DNA from 3 places in the Brenneria goodwinii genome. Region 3 is predicted to be linked to each of the others. Evidence: predicted binding sites of a transcription regulator. Region 3 holds the regulator's gene; each other region holds the start of a gene.
The links. The regulator Fur, encoded in region 3, represses iron uptake genes when iron is present. The targets are predictions, from matches to a motif close to ATAATAATGAGAACNACTATCAA.
Positions count from the first base shown of each region.

Region 1: a site for Fur is predicted at 1,916-1,938, ahead of ACN28R_RS15145 (TonB-dependent siderophore receptor). Genes of this name have one in related genera too.
Region 2: a site for Fur is predicted at 5,453-5,475, ahead of exbB (tol-pal system-associated acyl-CoA thioesterase). Genes of this name have one in related genera too.

Region 1 is NZ_CP014137.1:3,415,481-3,422,886, reverse strand. It holds gene ACN28R_RS15155 (Dabb family protein) at 204-527, shown strand; gene ACN28R_RS15150 (DMT family transporter) at 721-1,674, shown strand; gene ACN28R_RS15145 (TonB-dependent siderophore receptor) at 1,980-4,160, shown strand; gene yghX (YghX family hydrolase) at 4,245-5,132, opposite strand; gene ACN28R_RS15135 (ABC transporter ATP-binding protein) at 5,497-6,489, opposite strand; gene ACN28R_RS15130 (ABC transporter permease) at 6,492-7,277, opposite strand; gene ACN28R_RS15125 (ABC transporter permease) at 7,355-7,406, opposite strand, start outside.
Region 2 is NZ_CP014137.1:3,742,806-3,750,211, reverse strand. It holds gene ACN28R_RS16630 (valine--tRNA ligase) at 1-1,710, shown strand, start outside; gene ACN28R_RS16625 (TRAP transporter large permease) at 1,853-3,145, opposite strand; gene ACN28R_RS16620 (TRAP transporter small permease) at 3,159-3,665, opposite strand; gene ACN28R_RS16615 (TRAP transporter substrate-binding protein) at 3,735-4,715, opposite strand; gene exbB (tol-pal system-associated acyl-CoA thioesterase) at 5,549-6,610, shown strand; gene exbD (TonB system transport protein ExbD) at 6,614-7,036, shown strand; gene ACN28R_RS16600 (substrate-binding domain-containing protein) at 7,176-7,406, opposite strand, start outside.
Region 3 is NZ_CP014137.1:2,744,758-2,752,163, reverse strand. It holds gene nagE (N-acetylglucosamine-specific PTS transporter subunit IIBC) at 1-1,466, shown strand, start outside; gene glnS (glutamine--tRNA ligase) at 1,639-3,297, shown strand; gene fur (ferric iron uptake transcriptional regulator) at 3,365-3,814, opposite strand; gene fldA (flavodoxin FldA) at 4,142-4,669, opposite strand; gene ACN28R_RS12275 (methyl-accepting chemotaxis protein) at 5,132-6,802, shown strand; gene ybfE (LexA regulated protein) at 6,856-7,140, opposite strand; gene ybfF (esterase) at 7,319-7,406, opposite strand, start outside.

The DNA.
Region 1 (7,406 bases), 670 kb from region 3:
TAAGACGAGGAGATAATTAATTCGCATGATGCGCGATTGCCGCAAACCGATGCCGTAATGCAGGGATGAGATTTAATGGATGTTGTTTTATGGGACTAAAATGAGGGTAATGGGGTTTCGCTACTGATGCAAGTTACGTATCTTTGTCTATTAAGCAATCCATATTGCTGCTGAAACAGAAAAAATAGCTATTGGAGTTCTGAATGATACGCCACATTTTATTGATAACTTTTACCGCGCAAGCCTCCGCCGCAGAAATCGAGCAGGTGAAAACGGCATTTCTGCAAATGCCTGAAAATATTGAGGGCGTGCAGGCGGTTGAGTGGGGATATAACGATAGTCCGGAAGGAAAAAATGCCGGTTTTACCCACTGCGTGATGATGACATTTCGCGACGAACAGGCGCGCCAGCGCTATTTACCGCATCCAAAGCACGATGAACTGAAAGCCATTTTCCGGCCGGTGCTAAGCGATATCATTGTGCTGGATTACCCGGTACTGTCGGATAATAGTCGCGTGCAAGGGTAGTAGTTTGGCAGGGGACAAGTGTCGGCGCTGAAAAGAGGCTTACTCATTTCCTGTTTTTGCATATAGTTGGTTTATTAATCTTTTATTCGAAATACTTATGGCGCTTGCCAGATAGCCAGTGCGGCTATTGTTCCTCTGATATTGAGGCCGGACAATAGTTATCTTGATTCACCCTATCGGAGACATTGTTACGATGGCGCGTTCTTCCGCTTGGTCATTTCCCTTATTTTCCTGGCTAACGCTGATATTGCCGCCTCTGTTTTGGGCCGGCAATTTTGTTGTCGGCCGAGCGGTGCGCCACGATCTGACGCCGATGACGCTCTCTTTCTGGCGTTGGGTGATCGCGCTGATCTGTCTGTTGCCGTTTGCATTTTGGGCGATGCGGCGTGACTGGCGGCGCTATTGGGAACTCCGTTGGCAGGTGCTGAGAGTGTCGGTGGTCGGGGTGGCTGCGTTCAACACTCTGATCTATGTGGGGCTGCGTACCACCACGGCCAACAATGCGTTGTTGCTCAATTCGCTGATCCCGCTGTTGATCGTCATGCTGGGAGCCTGCTTCTATCACCAACGGTTGAGGATGAGTCAGTACATAGGCTTAATCCTGTCATTTGCCGGTGTGCTGACTTTGGTTATGCATGGAAACTGGTCGCAGTGGCAGACGCTGGTTTTCGTTCCCGGCGACGCCATCGTGTTATCGGCCATGGTTTGCTGGGCACTTTATACGCTATGGTTGCGTCAATTGCCGGGCGATCTTGACCGGATAGGATTGATGGGCGTACAGATCGTGCTGGCGCTGGTTATGCTGCTGCCGTTTTATGTCGCTGAATATCGTTCCGGCCTGCGGGCAACCTGGGGCATCATGTCGTTTTCCGCATTGCTGTATGTCGGGATATTTCCTTCGGTCATCGCCTATCTGCTTTATACCCAGGCTATTAGTCGCTTTGGACCGGCGCGGGCGGGCTTGACCATTCACCTTATTCCGGTTTTTGGCGTGGTGTTGGCGGCATTGTTCCTTGGGGAACGGCTACATGCCTATCATGCCGCCGGTATTACCGCTATCGTTGCGGGTCTGATTTGCTCGAATATGAAGAGTAATCAAGAGAAAAGCGATTTCCCTTCAAAGGTAAAAGTTCAATCGAAAAAGTAACAATTTAACCACGTTGTATATGGCTGCGGGGATATCTCAACGGTATCCCTGACGATGGCCCTCCACGTTGTTGTCTGTGATGTCTGCCGGTGCCCACTGATTCTTATTGTATATAACTATTTGTTTATAAAATATTTTTTATAATATTGTCGCTAATTCGTCGTCATTCCCCCGTATATCCCGCCCTAACGAAATTCTTACATTGTGGAGAAAATGTGAGGTTTTTTGCGGCGTATATACAATGATAATCATTCTTATTATCATAATTTTTCTTGCAATCATGTGCATAGATGGGGATAAACTTAATGAGTGTAACAAGTGCTTACATCAAACGACCATTGGCCGTACTTTTAGCAGGGATTTTGGGCAGCCATGCTTACGCGGCGGAAGAGACGCAAGAAGACGTTATGGTTGTTCAGGCGACGGCCGAAGAAGCGTTAAAACAGCAGCCCGGCGTTTCCATCATCACCAAAGAAGATATTGAAAAAGAGCCACCGGTTAACGACCTGTCGGATATTATCCGCAAGATGCCCGGCGTCAACCTGACCGGCAACAGCGCCTCCGGCAGCCGGGGCAATAACCGCCAGATCGATATCCGCGGTATGGGGCCGGAGAATACCTTGATTCTGATCGACGGCAAGCCGGTCACTTCGCGCAACGCCGTGCGTTATAGCTGGCGAGGGGAAAGGGATACCCGCGGCGATACCAACTGGGTGCCGGTGGAAATGGTCGAGCGCATTGAAGTGCTGCGCGGTCCGGCCGCTGCTCGCTATGGCTCCGGCGCCGCGGGCGGCGTGGTGAATATTATTACCAAACGCCCCACCAACGACTGGCACGGCTCATTCTCTCTCTATACCAACCAGCCGGAAGACGATAAAGAAGGCGCCACCAAACGGGCCAACTTCAGCCTCAATGGCCCACTGATCGACGACGTGCTGACCATGCGTCTGTACGGCAATATCAACAAAACCGACGCCGACGCCTTTGATATCAACACCCAGGAGAACGGCTCTTATGCCGCCGGGCGCGAAGGGGTGCGCAATAAAGATATCAATACGTTGCTGTCGTGGAAAATTAATCCGCAGCAGATGTTGGATTTCGAATATGGCTACAGCCGCCAGGGCAATATCTACTCTGGGGATACGCAGTACAGCAACGCTAATCTCAGCACGCTGGTGCCGACGCTGTATGGTGCGGAAACCAACCGTATGTATCGCCAGAACTACGGCATTACTCATAACGGCATCTGGGACTGGGGTCAGTCGCGTCTGGGGTTATACTATGAGAAAACCAATAATACGCGTTTGAAAGAAGGTTCTACCGGACGCGTTGAGGGGATGATCAACAGTAACGAGTACGCCACCAGCCGGCTGGAAAACTATAAGGCCAACGGCGAGCTGAATATACCGTTCCACTTGGGCGTGGAGCAGACCGCCACTCTGGGCGCGGAATGGAACCGTGAGCAGTTGAATGACCCGGCGTCAATGACCGCGACCAGTGTGCCCACCGTTGACGTTGGTGATGTGTCGGGCGATCCGTCCAAACGCAGCACGAAAAACAGCGCGGAACTCAGCGCGCTCTATTTTGAGGATAATATCGAGGCTGCTCCCGGCACCAATATCATTCCAGGACTTCGTTTCGATTATCACAGCAAATTCGGCGCCAACTGGAGTCCCAGCCTGAATGCCTCTCAGGAACTGGGCGAATATTTCAAGCTGAAAGCGGGCATCGCCCGGGTGTTCAAAGCGCCTAACCTGTATCAATCCAGCATGGGATATCTGCTGCGTACCAATGGTAACGGCTGCCCTTCGAATATTTTAAACGGCGCCTGCTATCTGCTTGGCAACGACGATCTAGATCCGGAAGTCAGCGTCAATAAGGAAATCGGTCTGTCATTCAGCAACAACGGCTACGATGCCGGCATTACCTATTTCCGTAATGATTACAAGAATAAAATTGTTGCCGGTACGGAAATTATCGGCACGGTGAGCAGTGATAATAACGCTAACATTCTGCAATGGGAAAACGGCGGAAAAGCGCTGGTGGAAGGGCTGGAAGCCAATCTGACGGTGCCGCTGGTGCGTGATACGCTGGACTGGCGCACCAATGCCACTTATATGATCACCTCCGAGTTTAAGGATACGGGTAATCCGCTGTCCGTGATTCCCAAATACACCATCAATACCATGCTGGATTGGCAGGTTACTGAAAAACTGTCCACCAATGTGGCCTGGACCATGTACGGTCGTCAGAAACCGCGCGAATATCCAGACATTCGTAATGAGAACGGTAGCCTGTCTACCAATGTAATCGGCGCTTATTCCGTGGTAGGCGTTGGGCTGAACTATGACGTGATTAAAAACGTGCGCATCAATGCAGGCATCAGCAACCTGCTCGACAAGCGCGTCTATCGCGAAAATGAAGGGGCATCGACCTATAACGAGCCAGGAAGAGCTTATTATGCCGGCGTAACCTACAACTTCTAATCTTTTTGTTGTAATCCCTATGCCCGGAGTTATCCGGGCATAGTCGATCATCTCAACGAGTCCAGAAACGGCTCTTATTGAAAATCACGCCAGATAGCGATTGAACCAGGTGATGGTACGAGCCCAAGCCAGATCGGCGGCGGCTTTATCATAGCGTGGCGTCGAATCATTATGGAAACCGTGATTCACACCCGGATAAATGTGGGCTTCATAAGTTTTGCCTGCCGCTTTCAGCGCTTCTTCATAGGCCGGCCAGCCTTCATTGATACGGGTATCCAATTCTGCGTAGTGGATCAGCAGCGGGGCTTTGATTTTGGGTACGTCTTCCGCATTAGCCTGGCGTCCATAGAAAGGCACTGCCGCCGCCAGTTCGGGAAACGCGACCGCCGCCGCATTTGATACGCCGCCGCCATAACAGAAGCCGGTGATGCCCACTTTGCCGGTGGTAGCCGGGTGATGCATCAGGAAGTCGATCGCGGCGAAAAAGTCATTCATCAGCTTGGTGGGATCGACCTGCTGTTGCAGCTCGCGTCCTTTATCATCATTACCGGGATAACCGCCTACCGAACTCAACCCATCGGGCGCCAGGGCAATGAAGCCGGCTTTCGCCACCCGGCGAGCCACGTCTTCTATATAGGGATTCAATCCGCGATTCTCATGCACCACCACAACCGCTGGAATCTTGCCGGTTACCCCGGCCGGACGCACAAAATATCCACGTACTTCGCCGTGACCGGAAGGCGAGGGATAATTGATATATTCGGGGATGATGGAGGGATCGGTGAATTCAACCTGTTGCGCCAGCGCGTAATTAGGGCTCATCAAACTTAGCAGCGTCATGCCGGTCATTCCGCCGATGGCAAACTTCGCCGCCATGGAGACAAATTCGCGTTTGGTGATCTTGCCGTGTGCATAGTAATCGTACAGCTCAAGCAATTCTGGCGAAAAATCTTTCGCGGTCATTCGTGTCATAACCGACCCTCCATACTTGAGTTAATAAGAGGTTAATGATAGGTAATATATAAGTGATGCAGCTTAGAAAGATAGCACGGGTTATTGGTATCGGCTAGAGAAGGGCGGCTTAGGTTCTCCACGATCGGCATGATTTTACAATGAATTACATTCGCGTATTTCAGCGGGCGGAAAAGGTTGCCGTTATTCCTCTTCCCGTTCGTCGTTGAGTTATTCCAGTACGCTATAAGCTACCGGGCAAAACAGTGCGTTGATGCTTTTATCTCGCCCAATAGAGGTGGCGCCCCATACCCGCCTGCTGCCGATTTAATAGCATCCGCATCCCCGCGCGAACCGGCTTGTTTTATTCTGTTTGCGGTAATGCTCAGGCCACTTCGCGCAGGGTCATCTTATCTAACTGTAGGCCAATCGTGCGACCGGCGGAGTAAAGGTCGTCTACGGAACGGTTTAAGACATCCACAAAAAGTTCAATCTCCTGCACGCTGACGCGATAGCGAATGACGTTTCCCAACAGGCTGTGGCTGAGGATTGTTGCGGCCACGCCCTGTTCCGGCGGGCAGAAAACGATGGATTCCGGGCGGATGGCGACCTGACTGCGGCAGTGCCGGCCCGTCAACCGGGTGGCTTCTTCGGCCGTCAGCAGGTTGTAGTTGCCGATAAAACCCGCCGCAAACAGATCCGCCGGTTGCGTATACAGCGATACGGCATTGCCGCTTTGTACGATTTTACCCTTGTTCATCAACACGATACGATCGGACATCGTTAGCGCTTCTTCCTGATCGTGGGTAACGAAAATGGTGGTAAGATTCAGTTCCTGCTGAATGCGCCGGATCTGATCGCGCAAGTGCCGACGAATGCGCGCATCCAATGCGGAAAGGGGTTCATCCAGCAGCAGCAGGCGCGGTTGCGTTACCAGAGAACGGGCCAGGGCGACGCGCTGGCACTGACCGCCGGAAAGCTGGTGCGGGTAGCGTTTGCTGTAGTCGTTGAGTTCGACCAGAGCCAGCACGTCGCCCACACGCCGACGAACCTCTTGCGCCGGGAGTTTCTGCATTTTGAGGCCAAACGCGACATTGCCTTCAACCGTCATGTTCGGGAATAGCGCATAACTCTGGAACACCATGCCAATGGCGCGCTTTTGCGGCGTCAGCGGCACAATATCCTGTCCTTGCAGCACAATCTGCCCGCTGTCCACCGACGTCAGTCCGGCCAGACAACGCAGCAGCGTCGATTTACCGCAGCCGCTTGGCCCCAACAAAGTAACCAGTTCGCCTTCGTCCGCGGTGAAATCGATCTGTTGGAAGATCGATGTTGCGCCATAGCTTTTATTGAGTTGTTTGACGTTCAGGTAAGACATGCTCAGTCCCTCCCTCGGTTAAGGATATTGGCCAGCCAGGTGACGATGAGAACCACGAAGAAGTAGGAGATCACCAACGCGCTGCTAAAATGGCCGCTGCCGTTGCGCAAGTTATAGAGATAAACCTGTAAAGTTTCATAGCTGGTGCCGACTAACAGGTTAGCAAATACAAACTCACCTATCAGAAATGAGAAGGACAGCAGTACCGCAATGCTGGCTCCCTTGCGTAAATTGGGCAGCACCACCAGCAGCGCCGCCTGCCAGGTGCTGGCGCCCAGCAGATGTGCGGCATCAATCAGCTCTCTGAGGTTAATCGCCTGAATATTATTGACAATGGCGCGGTAGATGAACGGCAGAGCGATAGTGAAGTAACAGCCAATCAGGATCCACGGCGTACCGGTAATCATAAACGGATGCGACGAATAGAGTTGCAGCAGGCCAACGGAAGAGACTACCGGCGGTATGGCGAACGGCAGTAGGATCAGAATATTCATTACCGCATCAAGCCGTGGGAAATAGTAAGCGATTACAAACATCGCCGGCAGCACCAGCAGCAGGGAAAACACCAGCGCGCCAAAGCAGATCAGCATAGAGTGCCCCAGCGCCGCCAGAAAACGGGGATCGCTCCATAATGCTTTCATCCACTTCAGGGTAAAGCCGCTGGGGAGCAAGGTCGTTCCCCACTCGGTGGCTAACGCATACAGCAGCGTCGCCAGCAACGGCAGCGCCAGAATAAGGAAAACCAGCCAGACCATTACGCGATGGTAGATGCGTTCATTGCGTGACATCGTTTTCTCCCGCGATAGAGGTGACTCCCCGAACAGGGATTGCTTGCGTTACGCCATCGTTTTCCATTCCGCGGCCGTTATCTGACATGTTGGTAGCCCCGCCGCACCAGCCATTGGTGAATCACGGTG
Region 2 (7,406 bases), 1.0 Mb from region 3:
TATGTGCGTACCGCGCCGCTGGCGAAAGTGGCGATTGAGGCGGTGGAGCAGGGTGAAATTCAGTTCGTACCGAAGCAGTACGAAAATATGTACTTCAGTTGGATGCGCGATATTCAGGACTGGTGTATCTCTCGCCAACTGTGGTGGGGGCACCGTATTCCGGCCTGGTATGACCAACAGGGCAAAGTTTACGTCGGCCATGATGAAGCGGAAGTGCGCCGCGAAAATAACCTGTCTGACGACGTAGCATTGAATCAGGATGAAGACGTGCTGGACACCTGGTTCTCTTCCGGTCTGTGGACCTTCTCCACGCTGGGCTGGCCGGAACAGACGCCGGAGCTGAAAGCGTTTCATCCCAGCAGCGTGATGGTCAGCGGCTTCGATATTATCTTCTTCTGGATTGCCCGCATGATCATGCTGACCATGCACTTCATCAAAGATGAAGATGGCAAACCGCAGGTGCCGTTCCATACCGTTTATATGACGGGCCTGATCCGTGATGAAGAAGGCCAGAAGATGTCGAAATCCAAAGGGAACGTGATTGACCCGTTGGATATGGTGGATGGCATTTCGCTCGAAGCGCTGCTGGAAAAACGTACCGGCAACATGATGCAGCCTCAGCTGGCGGAAAAAATCCGCAAGCGTACCGAGAAACAGTTCCCGAACGGTATTGAACCGCACGGTACGGACGCGCTGCGCTTTACGCTGGCGGCGCTGGCTTCCACCGGGCGCGATATCAACTGGGATATGAAACGCCTGGAAGGTTACCGCAATTTCTGCAACAAGCTGTGGAACGCCAGTCGTTTTGTGCTGATGAATACCGAAGATCAGGATTGCGGCTTCAACGGCGGAGATAAAGTGCTGTCGCTGGCCGATCGCTGGATCCTGGCGGAATTCAACCGCACGGTGAAAGCGTATCGTGAAGCGTTGGACGGCTATCGTTTCGATATCGCCGCCAATATTCTGTACGAATTCACCTGGAATCAGTTCTGCGACTGGTATCTGGAACTGGCTAAGCCGGTGATGAACGGCGGAACAGAGGCCGAGCTGCGCGGCACCCGCCATACGCTGGTGGACGTGCTGGAAGCGCTGCTGCGTCTTGCGCACCCGATCATTCCGTTTATTACTGAAACCATCTGGCAACGGGTGAAAGCGCTGAAAGGCATCACTGCCGACACCATCATGTTGCAGCCTTTCCCTGAGTACCATGCCGCGCTGGAAGATACGCAGGCGCTGAACGATCTGGAATGGATCAAGCAGGCGATTATCGCCGTGCGTAATATCCGTGCGGAAATGAATATTGCGCCGGGCAAACCGCTGGAACTGTTGTTGCGTGACGCCAGCCCCGAAGCAACGCGTCGGGTAGAGGAAAACCGTAGCTTTATTCAGACGCTGGCTCGTCTGGAGAGCATTACGCTGCTGCCGGCGGGGGATAAAGGCCCGGTTTCCGTTGCCAAGCTGGTGGACGGCGCGGAACTGCTGATCCCGATGGCGGGTCTGATTGACAAGGCTGCGGAGCTGGAGCGACTGGCGAAAGAAGTGGCCAAAATTGAAGCGGAAATCGGCCGCATCGCAAGCAAACTGGCCAATGAAGGTTTTGTGGCTCGCGCGCCGGAAGCGGTAGTGGCGAAAGAGCGTGCGAAACTTGATGGTTATGCCGTTGCAAAAGCGAAATTGCTGGAGCAACAGGCGACTATCGCCGCGCTGTAGTTTGTATTGATTAAAGTTTGTCTTGATTAAAGTTTGTATTGGGCAACGCTGATATCGGTTGCTCTTTTTCTCACGGAATCAGTCAACACGCCCGATGTATCTTCATCGGGCGTCGCTTCCAACAGACCGTCTCTTCCGGCAATCACCCTGTATATACGCCAAACAATTTCGGCAGCCATAGCGAAATGGCGGGAATATAGGTCACCAGCATCAACACCATGAACAGCCCGCAATAAAACGGCAGCATTGCCTTAACCACCTGTTCGATTTTCTGTTTACTGACCGCGCTGGCGACGAATAACACCGAACCCACCGGCGGGGTAATCAAGCCAATCCCGAGATTAACCAGCATGATCATGCCGAAGTGGACGGGATCGATCCCCAGGGAGAGCGCCACGGGCAGCAGGACGGGCGTCAGGATCAAAATCAGCGGCGCCATATCCATCAGCGTGCCAATCAGCAGCAGCATGATGTTAATCCACATCAGGATGACGTATTTATTATCAGAAATGGAGGTGAAAAAGTCGGTGATACGGCTTGGGAGCTGCATATAGGTCATGATGGCGCCGAATGCCGCCGCGAAGCCAATGAGGATCATTACGATAGTGACCGTTTTCACAGTGCGATACATCAGCTTGGGAAGCTCGGACCACTTGTAATCGCGATAGATAAACATGGTAACGAAGAAGGACCACAGGCAGGCGATGGCGGCAGACTCGGTTGCGGTGAAAATGCCGGAAAGGATCCCCCCCATAATGATGACGACCGTCATCAGCCCCCATAACGTGTCCACAAATATTTTCAGCGCCTGACGAAAAGGAACGCGTTCGCCCTTGGGATAACCGCGCTTATGGGCAAAACCCACGCACATGACCATCATCGTCATACTCAGCAACAAGCCGGGCATGATCCCGGCAATAAACAGCGAGGCGATGGACACCGTTCCGCCGGTTGCCAGCGAATAGATAACGGAGTTATGGCTGGGTGGCGTCAGAATCGCCTGAACGGAACCGCTGGCGGTTACCGCGGCGGAGAAGTCGCGCGGATAGCCTTTTTTCTCCATTTCCGGGATCATGACGGAGCCGATTGAGGCGGTATCCGCCACTGAAGAGCCTGATATTGCGCCGAAAAATGTTGAGGCGACGATGTTGACCAGCGATAAGCCGCCGCGGATAAATCCGACGAAGATATAGGCGAAGCTGACCAAACGGCGGGCGATGCCGCCTTCAGCCATAATGGCTCCCGCCAGAATAAAAAAGGGGATAGCCAGCAGAGAGAATTTATTCACGCCGTTGGTAATCTGGATCATCACCGCTTCGAGTGGCAGGTCGATCCAGAAAGCGCCGACGATGGCGCTTAGCCCTACGGCATAGGCAACCGGAACGCCGACGGCCAACAATACCGCCAGCGTCGCCACTAATATAAATGCATCCATTATGGGCTCCGAATTAAGAACTGCCGAGCATCACCACAGGGCGTTTATCCTGGGGACCAAAGCAAACTCTTTCAATAATAAAGAGGAGGGTGATCAGCGAGCCGATGGGCAAAGGTAAATAACTTTCGCCGGCGGAAAGTAAAGGAAACTCCGCTACCGGCTGTTCCCATAGCTTTATGCATAACAGGGTGCTGTAGTAAAGAATGAATACGCTGATTAACAGCATCAGCATATTCGCCAAATGTAGACAGACTCTCTTTCCTGATTCAGACAGGCGGTCGGTAAGCATGCTGACGGCAATGTGTGAACAGGAGCGGTAACTGACGGCAGCGCCGACGAAAGTGAATGTCACCATGCAAATAATAGATATTGGTTCAGGCCAGGATAACGCGGCATTAAGCACATAACGTGCGAAAATGCCTACGGGAATAAGCAGCGTCATTAATAATAACGCCAGGCCAGAAACCCACATGGCAATAAGATAGAGAATATCCATGATGGAGATATACTTGCGGGCCATATTTTCACCTGTTTACCATCGGTAATAACGGGTAAATAATTCTTATTATTTACCTGCGTAATCACCGTGTTATTTAACGTCGGCAATGGATTGAATCAGATCCTGATATTTGGCTCCGAACTGATTGCGTACAGATTGCGTTGCTTTGAAATAATAGTCATTGTCTATTTCATGGAACTGAACGCCGCCGGCTTTCATTTTATCCAGGGATTGTTGAGTATACTCCTGCCACAGTATGCGCTGTTCCCGCTGCGCTTCTTTAGCCAGTGTTAAAATAATATTTTGATCTTCTTTAGAAAGTTTATCCCATTTGGTTTTTGAATAAAGAAACAGCTCCGGAATGATAAAGTGGCGGCTCCAGGTAAAGTTTTTGGCGACCGGCATATAGTTATGCGCAATATAGGTCGGCGGGTTGTTCTCCGTACCGTCAATTACGCCGGTTTGCATTCCGCTGAAGACTTCACTGGTTCCCATGGCGATGGCGTTGGCGCCCATGGCTTTTAATGTTGCCAGAGCAACCTGGCTGGCTTGTACGCGGATTTTCATTCCTTTGAGATCTTCCGGTTTTACTACTGGCTCTTTGGTAATCAGGTTACGGGTGCCTGCATCCATCCACCCCAGGAAAACTAATCTCGACTTACTGTTATTGGTAATTTTGTGCCCGATCTCCTCGCCGATTTGGCCGTCAAGCACCTTGTGCATATGATCTTCATCGCGGAAAATATAGGGCAGTGTGAATACCTCTATCTCTGGCAATATTGCCGCAACCGGGGTCATAGAGACACGGATCATATCAATGGCGCCCAGCTGCGCCTGCTCTATCATCTGTTTCTCATCGCCGAGCACTCCGCCGGGAAACGTTTTTATTTCCAGTCTTCCATTCGTGGCGGCTTTCAGTTTTTCCCCCATTTTTTGTACGGCAACGACATTGGGGTAACCTTCAGGGTGAACGTCTGAGGCTTTTATCTGTTGAGCTTGTATTGTCTGGCTCGTAAATAATAGTGAGGCAGAACCCAGAAAAAGGCTGATCAATATTTTTGACAGCTTCATTGAGTTATCTCCAGAAGTGATGGGTAGAGTGGTATTTAATGGTGTAACTAATTATTTTTATTAAAATTAGAACCGGAAAGACGAGTAGCTAATAGCGAAAGACGAGAGGGATTGCCGTTATCGGCTATTATCCTTTGCTGAAGTCCCTCTTAATTCTCAGGGATAAGCTAACCTATTATACAACTTTTAAAAATGACTCATATCACAAAAGCCATACATGATGTGAAATGCTGTTTTATTTATCTAATTTCAAACTGTAAGGGGAAAATAAATTATAAGAGTTTGTTTTTATTTATCTTAATCTATCATCGCCTTTCTGATGCTGTCAGATCACTTTAGCGAATATTTCTGGAAATGGTGTGATAACTTAATGTTGATCACATAACGGAAAACTGTAGTGGGAATACTCTCTTGACGGCATCGCTAGCGGAATACGGCGATTCGTCATACTTCGAGCGGCATATGCATTGGCTTTGTTACTCGGCCCATTTATGGGCCAACCGTTAGCGGGTCAGATGCGTTCCCGACGAATGTGTCGCTGCGTCGCCGCCTTTCTGCAACTCGAATTATTTAGTGTATAAACCTATGAATAATGGGGTTATTGCCTGGTGAAATATAAGCTTTTATTCCTTCATGTCCTCTATCTGACGGCCTCTTATACCTTTTGTTAATTGCGTTCTGATACAAATGTTGTTGCAGATCATGCGATACCGCAGGGAAAGGCCCGGCGAGCATAAATAATAATGAGAACGACTATCAATTAATTCAGGGTTTGGTATCATTTCAGGCTGATTTATTGTGTCATTGTGATGGTTTAACGGTGGAGGCACAGCGTGAAGACGGCTGTCAGTAACATTACCCAAAAAAAATGTGGCGCATTTAGCGTATTTTCCCGTAGGGTGCTGGTTATCCTGCTTGTGACGGCGGGTCTAAGTGGAAATGCGCTGGCTGCGCCCGCAACAACGCCTTTATCCAGTGAAAATACCAGTGATGCCGCAACGCCGACATCGGCGGCCCCTAATTCCTCTGCTCCTGCAACATCGACTGCTCCTGATTCCCCAGCCCCTAATGCTGATTCTGCTACCGCCGCGCCAATGCCGGTCGCGCAGGATGTATTGGCTCCTGGATCGTCGCTTTCTTTACCACCCAATGCGGCGCCAGGTATGGATAATCTGATGAGAACGGATCTCTCTTTCTGGGGCATGTACCAGCACGCGGATATCGTGGTGAAAGCCGTCATGATCGGCCTGCTGTTGGCTTCGATTATCACTTGGGCGATTTTCTTTAGTAAAAGCGTCGAGTTGTCGGGCGCCAAGCGCCGTCTGCGCCGTGAATATCAGTTGCTGGAACAGGCAAAAAATCTGGATGACGCCGCGGATTCGGCCAGCACATTTAAGACGGGCAGCGTGGCGCAACAGCTGTTGGCTGATGCACAGAATGAATTATCGCTGTCCGCCCTTTCAGATAATGATGACGGAATTAAAGAGCGTACGGCGTTTCGTCTGGAACGCCGCGTCGCCGCGACCAGCCGCTTAATGGGACGCGGTAATGGGTATCTGGCGACGGTAGGGGCGGTTGCGCCGTTCATCGGCTTATTCGGTACCGTATGGGGCATCATGAATAGCTTTATCGGCATCGCGCAAACGCAGACCACTAATCTGGCCGTTGTCGCGCCAGGCATTGCCGAAGCATTGCTGGCGACCGCGATTGGTCTGGTCGCGGCAATCCCCGCCGTGGTGATTTATAACGTATTTGCCCGCTGGATTGCCGGATATAAAGCTCTGGTTGGCGATGTCGCCGCGCAGATATTGCTGCTGTTGAGCCGCGACCTGGATGTCGCCGCCAGCAACAATGAAAGAAATACGTCATCGGCGCAGAAATTGCGGGTGGGATAAGTTATGGCTATGCATTTGAATGATGATGTTGGTGAAGATGGCGAAATGCACGACATTAACGTGACGCCGTTTATTGACGTCATGTTGGTGTTGTTGATCATTTTTATGGTCGCCGCGCCGCTGGCCACGGTTGATATCCGTGTTGATCTGCCGGCCTCATCCGCTGCTCCCCAGCCACGCCCTGAAAAGCCGGTCTATCTGACGGTAAAAGCCGATAAACAACTGTATGTCGGCGATGATGTGGTGAGTGAGCAGTCGCTGGCCCAGGCATTGGATGCGACAACCAGCGGCGATAAAGAAACCACCATCTTCTTCCAGGCGGATAAAAGCGTGGACTATGAAACCATGATGAGAGTGATGGATGCGCTGCGCAAAGCCGGATATCTCAAAGTCGGTCTGGTTGGCGCCGAGTCAGCGGCTAAATAAACAGACTCAATGATGATGTGCTCTTTGGCCGTTATTCCCCTTTGGCGGGAATAACGGCTTCGTTTGTTAGGGTTTGGTCGGCAATACGTAGATCTGAACGTCGCTCGCAACGCATAGGAAGCCCGAGCGACTTCCGCCATTAGCGTGATTCAGGGTGCCGCCAGTGGATGTGTACCGGCGGGAGATAACGCTTATCCTGCTCCAGCGGGCGCTCTTCGATCAACGTCGTAATCATGTCAAAACTGTTCCCCGCCAGACGTTCACTATCCTGTGCGATGGTGTCAATCTTCAACGGTAAACAATCAAACAGGTAGTGATCGTCAAAGCTGCACAGATGGATATCGCTCTCCATCAGGTTGTGCTGGCTCAA
Region 3 (7,406 bases):
AGATTGGTCGGGCATTAATGGTGCCGGTTGCGACGCTGCCCGCCGCAGCAATTCTGATGGGGGTCGGCTACTGGATCGATCCGGTGGGTTGGGGAAGTGAAAATGCGTTGGCTGCGCTGTTTATTAAATCAGGTTCAGCCATTATCGGGAATATGGATGTGCTGTTCGCGCTGGGGATCGCTTACGGATTGTCGAAAGATAAAGACGGCGCGGCGGCTCTGGCGGGTTTTGTCGGCTACCTGGTGCTGACAACGCTGTGTTCGCCGGATGCTATTGCGATGATTCAGAAAATACCGCTGGAGCAGGTGCCGGCCGCATTCGGCCACATTAAAAATCAGTTCATCGGTATTTTGGTGGGGATCATCTCCGCGGAACTGTACAACCGTTTCAGTCAGGTCGAGCTGCCAAAAGCGCTGTCGTTCTTCAGCGGACGCCGCCTGGTTCCCATCATCACCTCGTTTCTGATGATTCTGGTGGCCTTCATCCTGATGTATGTATGGCCGGTCATTTATAGTTCGCTGGTCTCTTTCGGCGAGTACATTCAACAGTTAGGTTCGGTTGGCGCCGGCGTTTATGCGTTCTTTAACCGGATGTTGATTCCCGTAGGCTTGCATCATGCCCTGAACTCGGTGTTCTGGTTTGACGTGGCGGGTATTAACGATATTCCCAATTTCCTTGCCGGGCAGCAGTCGATTGATTCCGGTAAAGCCGTGGTCGGCATTACCGGTCGCTATCAGGCCGGCTTTTTCCCGATTATGATGTTTGGTCTGCCTGGCGCGGCGTTGGCGATTTATCATTGCAGCCGTCCGGAGAACAGAAGCAAGATCGGCGGGATTATGCTGGCCGCGGCGGTGGCCGCATTTTTTACCGGCATCACCGAACCGCTGGAGTTCTCCTTTATGTTTGTCGCGCCGATACTGTATTTTCTGCATGCGGTGATGACCGGTATCTCGGTATTTATTGCGGCCAGTATGCATTGGATTGCCGGTTTCGGTTTCAGCGCCGGACTGGTGGATATGGTGCTGTCGTCGCGCAACCCGCTGGCGACCCACTGGTATATGCTGATACCGCAAGGTCTTGTGTTCTTCGTCATTTACTACTGTGTCTTCCGGTTCACCATCACGCGTTTCAATTTACTGACTCCGGGTCGTGAACAGTCGGTAAGCGGCAGCGAAGCCGATGGTTATGATGTAAATGCGGCCGCGCCTTCGGCGTCCGGCGATACCCTGACGCTGGCCAGAGGCTATTTACAGGCCATCGGCGGTAGAGAAAACCTGGCCGGTATTGATTCCTGCATTACCCGGCTGCGTTTGAACGTGGTGGATTCCGGTTTGGTTGATGACAAACAGGCCAGGCAATTAGGCGCCGCCGGGGTGATTCGCTTGAATAAGCAGAGCGTACAGATTGTGGTGGGCACGCAGGCTGAGTCGATCGCTTCCGCACTGAAGAAAGTCAGCGAAGAATAATGCCGATACCTGCTTTTCACCGTATGTGAATAACGCGGCATAAGGTAAATTTGCGGGATGAGATCGCTATCTCATCCCGTTTTTGTTTTTTAATGAAACTAACGGTTGTTTCCCAGCTTAGCTTGTTGGATCATTAGCGGTTATATGTCGTTATAGCATTGAGGAATCAAGCATGAGTGAGGCTGAAGCCCGCCCAACCAACTTTATCCGTCAGATTATTGATGAAGATCTGGCGTCCGGTAAACATGACCATATTCAGACGCGTTTTCCGCCGGAGCCTAATGGCTATCTGCACATCGGGCATGCGAAGTCTATCTGCCTGAATTTCGGCATAGCCCAGGATTACAACGGGAAATGTAACCTGCGTTTTGACGATACCAATCCGGTAAAAGAAGATATTGAATACGTTGAGTCGATCAAACGTGATGTTAACTGGCTGGGTTTCTCATGGAGCGGCGACGTTCGCTACTCCTCCGATTATTTCGATCAACTGCATCAGTATGCGATTGAGCTAATCGGCAAGGGGCTGGCGTACGTCGATGAACTGACGCCGGAGCAAATCCGCGAATATCGCGGTACGTTGAAGGCGCCGGGTAAAAATAGCCCGTACCGCGACCGCAGCGTGCAGGAAAACCTGGAATTATTCGACAAAATGCGCAACGGCGGCTTTGCCGAGGGGACGGCCTGTCTGCGCGCCAAGATCGATATGGCATCGTCGTTTATCGTGATGCGCGATCCGGTTCTGTACCGGATTAAGTTTGCGGAGCATCATCAGACCGGCAACAAATGGTGCATCTACCCGATGTACGATTTCACCCACTGTATTTCCGATGCGCTGGAAGGCGTGACGCACTCACTGTGCACGTTGGAGTTCCAGGATAACCGCCGTTTATATGACTGGGTGCTGGACAATATCACCATACCTTGCCATCCGCGTCAGTATGAGTTCTCTCGTCTTAACCTTGAATACGCCATCATGTCCAAGCGCAAGCTGAACCTGCTGGTGACGGAAAAAATTGTTGAAGGTTGGGACGATCCGCGTATGCCGACGATTTCCGGCTTGCGCCGCCGTGGCTACAGCGCCGCGTCTATCCGTGAGTTTTGTTACCGCATCGGGGTAACCAAGCAGGATAACAACGTTGAAATGGCGGCGCTGGAGTCCTGCGTACGCGACGATCTGAATGAAAATGCGCCGCGCGCCATGGCGGTGCTCGATCCGGTAAAACTGGTAATTGAAAACCTTCCTTTAGGTCATGAAGAGTGGGTTACGATGCCAAACCATCCGAATAAACCGGAAATGGGCACGCGTCAGGTGGCGTTCAGCCGTGAAGTTTATATCGATCGCGCTGATTTTCGTGAGTCGGCCAATAAGCAATACAAGCGTCTGGTGTTGGGTAAGGAAGTTCGTCTGCGTAATGCCTATGTGATTAAGGCGGAACATATTGATAAAGACGATCAGGACAATATCACAACCATCTACTGTAGCTATGATCCGGATACTTTAAGTAAAGATCCGGCCGATGGCCGTAAAGTAAAAGGCGTTATTCACTGGGTGTCCGTGACGCACGGCCTGCCGGCGGAGTTCCGTCTGTATGATCGTTTGTTCGGCGTTGCCAACCCCGGGGCGGCGGACGATTTCCTGTCGACCATCAATCCGGAATCACTGAAAGTGACCCATGGCTTCGTTGAAGCAAGTCTGGCGCAGGCTGAAGCGGAAAAAGCGTATCAGTTTGAGCGTGAAGGCTATTTCTGTGCCGATCGCGTTTATTCCAGTCCACAGCATCTGGTATTTAACCGTACGGTGGGCTTGCGGGACACCTGGGTAGGATAAGCGTAGGGGTTTGTGCAGGTAAAAGAAAAATAAAACCGCCTCGGCGGTTTTATTTTATGCGGTAGATTTATCTTTTTGCGTCGTGCAGGGTTTCGTCTTCACGGCAATCCCCTCCACTACAATGGCCATACAGATACAAACTGTGGTTGGTCAGTTTGATGTTGTGTCTTTCCGCGATTTCGCGCTGGCGTGCTTCGATATACTCATCACGGAACTCAATGACTTTGCCACAATCCAGGCAAATCAGATGGTCATGATGATGTTGTTGTGTCAGTTCGAAAACTGATTTTCCGCCTTCAAAATTGTGGCGGGTAACGATACCAGCATCATCAAACTGATTCAGTACGCGGTAGACGGTCGCCAAACCAATCTCTTCGCCCATATCAATCAGTTTCTTATATAAATCTTCCGCACTGACGTGGTGGCACTCCGGGTCCTGCAATACTTCCAGAATTTTTAGTCTTGGAAGAGTGACTTTCAGGCCGGCCTTCTTTAATGCGGTGTTATTGTCAGTCATGCGGATTTAGTCCTGTTGCTTACTTATCAATGGAGGCTATCTAGCCTATGACATCGGTCGGCTCAAAAATGCAATAGCGTCTCAATTATAGAACCGTGCATACAAAATGAAAACAATGAAATGTTAACAATATTATTTCCACACACAATATGGATGTACCATGCAATCCATTGTTGGTAGTGGGGTACACCAAAACGAATGCACATAACCGATGTGGGTATTGTACATACTTATAGGAAGAAGTTAGAAAAATGTATCAATCTTTACGAGAGGTTTTTTCTATTAATCCGGCTCTGACAGGAACACTATCAGAGCCGGAAAATCGTCTTAGCCGACCAGTTCTTTCAGATTCAGCTCTTCGCTGATCTGTTTCACCCAGGCGGTGACACGCTCATTGGTCAGTTCGGGCTGACGATCTTCGTCGATGGTCAAACCAACGAAGTGCTTATCATCAACCAGACCTTTAGAGGCTTCAAAGTAATATCCTTCCGTCGGCCAATGTCCGACGATAGTCGCCCCGCGCGGTTCAATAATATCGCGGATGGTGCCCATCGCGTCACAGAAGTACTCGGCATAGTCTTCCTGATCGCCGCAGCCAAACAGGGCAACCAGTTTGCCGGTAAAGTCTATTTCTTCCAGCGTAGGGAAAAAGTCATCCCAGTCGCATTGGGCCTCCCCGTAGTACCAGGTCGGGATACCCAACAGCAAAATATCGAAAGCTTCAAGATCTTCTTTACTGCTTTTGGCGATGTCATGAACTTCGGCAACGTCTGGTCCCAGTTGTTGCTGGATGGTCTTGGCAATGTTCTCGGTATTGCCGGTGTCACTGCCAAAGAAAATTCCTATGAGTGCCATGAATTGAATAACCTCTTGATTCTTAATGATATGGAGCAGTCTTTTACCCACTTATCGGCTAATAATAACAGACACGCACTGCATGAGAAACTCGTATCGGTAAGGATAAGTAAATCGCGGCATGAATTTTGTCGTCGTCCATTTACTGAATTGAGCCGCCCATGATCTGTCCATGTTTATATCCTTTAGTCACATTCCGAATGAATCAATAAAGCTTATGTTTATGAAAAGTTATGAGGTTGTTCAAAGAATAGAAAATTAGCGCCGGTAAGTACAGTTCCGAGGCTAAACATTCTCCGCGCTTTGTCGATTAACAAGCGTGATTGTATCTGTTCCAACGTGACGGGACGTTAGCGTCGGGGAGAGGTGACAAGATCCTGATTAGCCGAATTTTCGGTATCCCTCGGTCGATTGACTGCAAAACCTTCCTTTTTTTATGCGTGCTCAGGTTTGGAGTGAACTATGAAATTTTTAAAGAACATTGCCATCAGAACGGCCATGTTGTGGGTGCTTGGCACCTTCTGCGTACTATGGGGCGGCGTGTCGATATACACCCTATTTTCTTTCAAGGAGATGACAAATACGTCTAAAACCAGCAGCCTACTGGTGGAAAACATGAATTTTGTTAATCAGGCCAACGATCAGTATTTCCGTATGGTGACGCGTTTGGCCCGCGCCGTTGATGCACGCCGCAACGGCGATAATGTCTCGGCGGATAGAGAACAGGCATCGGCATTGAATGCGCTTAATACGTTAAAAGCGGATTTAACGGCATTCAACGGCATAGATCATGCGGGGCTGGATGAGGAACTGGTGCAGGCGGCCAGTCGCGACTGGAATACGCTGATTGTTCAAGGCGTTGAACCTTTATATCAGAAAGCCTCCGCAAATTTGCTGGATGACTACCAGGTTCAGGCCAGAGACGTGGTACCGCCATTAAGCCGTCAGTTCGGCGCATCGATGTCGGCCTTCAACAAGGTCGCATCTGAAAAATTTGTTGCCGCCGGCGTGCGGTTTGAGCAGATCACGACGATTGGTCAAAACATTTTGTTGTCAGGTTTGGTCATCGGGCTGATTATGCTGTTCCTGACCGATCGCTATCTGGTGAAGTTTTTGGTTCGCCCATTAAACGATTTGCGCGATCACTTCAGCGTGATTGCCTCCGGCCAGTTAGGAAAGCCGATTGCCGATTTCGGTCGTAACTGTGTCGGCAGGTTATTTCCGCTGTTGCGTGAAATGCAAACCAGTCTGGCGAACACGGTCCGGACTATCAGAAACAGCACGGATTCCATTTATCAGGGTTCCTCAGAAATTGCCGCCGGAAACAACGATCTGTCATCGCGTACCGAGCAGCAGGCTTCCGCGCTGGAAGAGACCGCCGCCAGCATGGAACAATTAACGGCAACGGTAAAACAGAATGCCGAAAACGCCAACCATGCCAGCCAACTGGCGTTGCAGGCCTCGACGACGGCGAAGAAGGGGGGCGATATTGTTGAGAACGTGGTGAAAACCATGTCGGAAATTTCGGGGAGTTCGAGAAAAATTTCCGAAATCACCACCGTGATTAACGGCATCGCTTTTCAGACCAATATCCTGGCCTTGAACGCCGCTGTGGAAGCGGCCCGTGCCGGCGAGCAAGGGCGTGGTTTCGCGGTCGTCGCTGGCGAGGTGCGAAGTCTGGCGCAGCGCAGCGCGCAGGCGGCCAAAGAAATCGAGGGGCTGATTTCAGAGTCTGCCCGATGTGTCGACACCGGTTCTCACCTGGTTGAAGAGGCCGGCAATACCATGCACGAAATTGTGCGCGCGGTGACTAACGTGACCGACATCATGGGAGAGATCGCTTCCGCATCGGAAGAGCAAAGCAAAGGGATCGCCCAGGTTGGTCAGGCGGTAGCCGAAATGGATAGCGTCACCCAGCAGAATGCGGCGTTGGTCGAGCAGGCTTCGACAGCGGCGCAGTCGCTGGAAGAGCAGGCGGCGCTGTTGAATCAGACCGTCTCTTTGTTTCAGTTGTCCGAGCAGCACTCCCAGCCGGTAACGGCGGCGAAAACCACCACGGTTGCGAAAGCCGCGATAGCGGCAACGGCGCAGAAGGCATTGCCGCCAAGCAATGATAATTGGGAAAAGTTCTGATTATTTATAGGGCGTCAGGGATGGCGCCGCGCGGCCGGGAAGTCCGACTTATTTCAGTCAGATTTTTTCCCGGCCAATTGCGCCAGCAAAATTTCTTCAATAAGTTCACTACGGCTGATATTACGCTGCGCCGCCAGGTCGTTAAGTATATCGACGGCCTCGCTGTTAATTTTCAACTCTACCCGCCGCAAACCACGAACTTTGTCGCGTCGCAACTGATTACGCTTATTGATTCTTAACTGTTCATCACGTGAAAGCGGGTTGGTTTTTGGGCGGCCCGGCCGACGCTCGTCTGCGAACAGATCCAGCGTGGTACGATCCGTTTGTTCTTTTGCCATAGGTAATGATACTGCAAGGTATTCGGACCAAAATGCGCACGCCTTTAAATAACCTATAACGCGGACATTTTGATGATGTGGTTACAACGCCTGTGGCTGAATCAGCCGTCCCTCTACTGCGGGCGCCATCATACCCCAGCCGTACTGGCGGCGACAATGGTTAATCCGGGCCGCCTGGTTAACTCGCATCCAGAAAACGATGAATCGCGCGTAAGACCGCCTCGGGTTTTTCCGCATGGACCCAATGTCCCGCGCCGCTCACCACA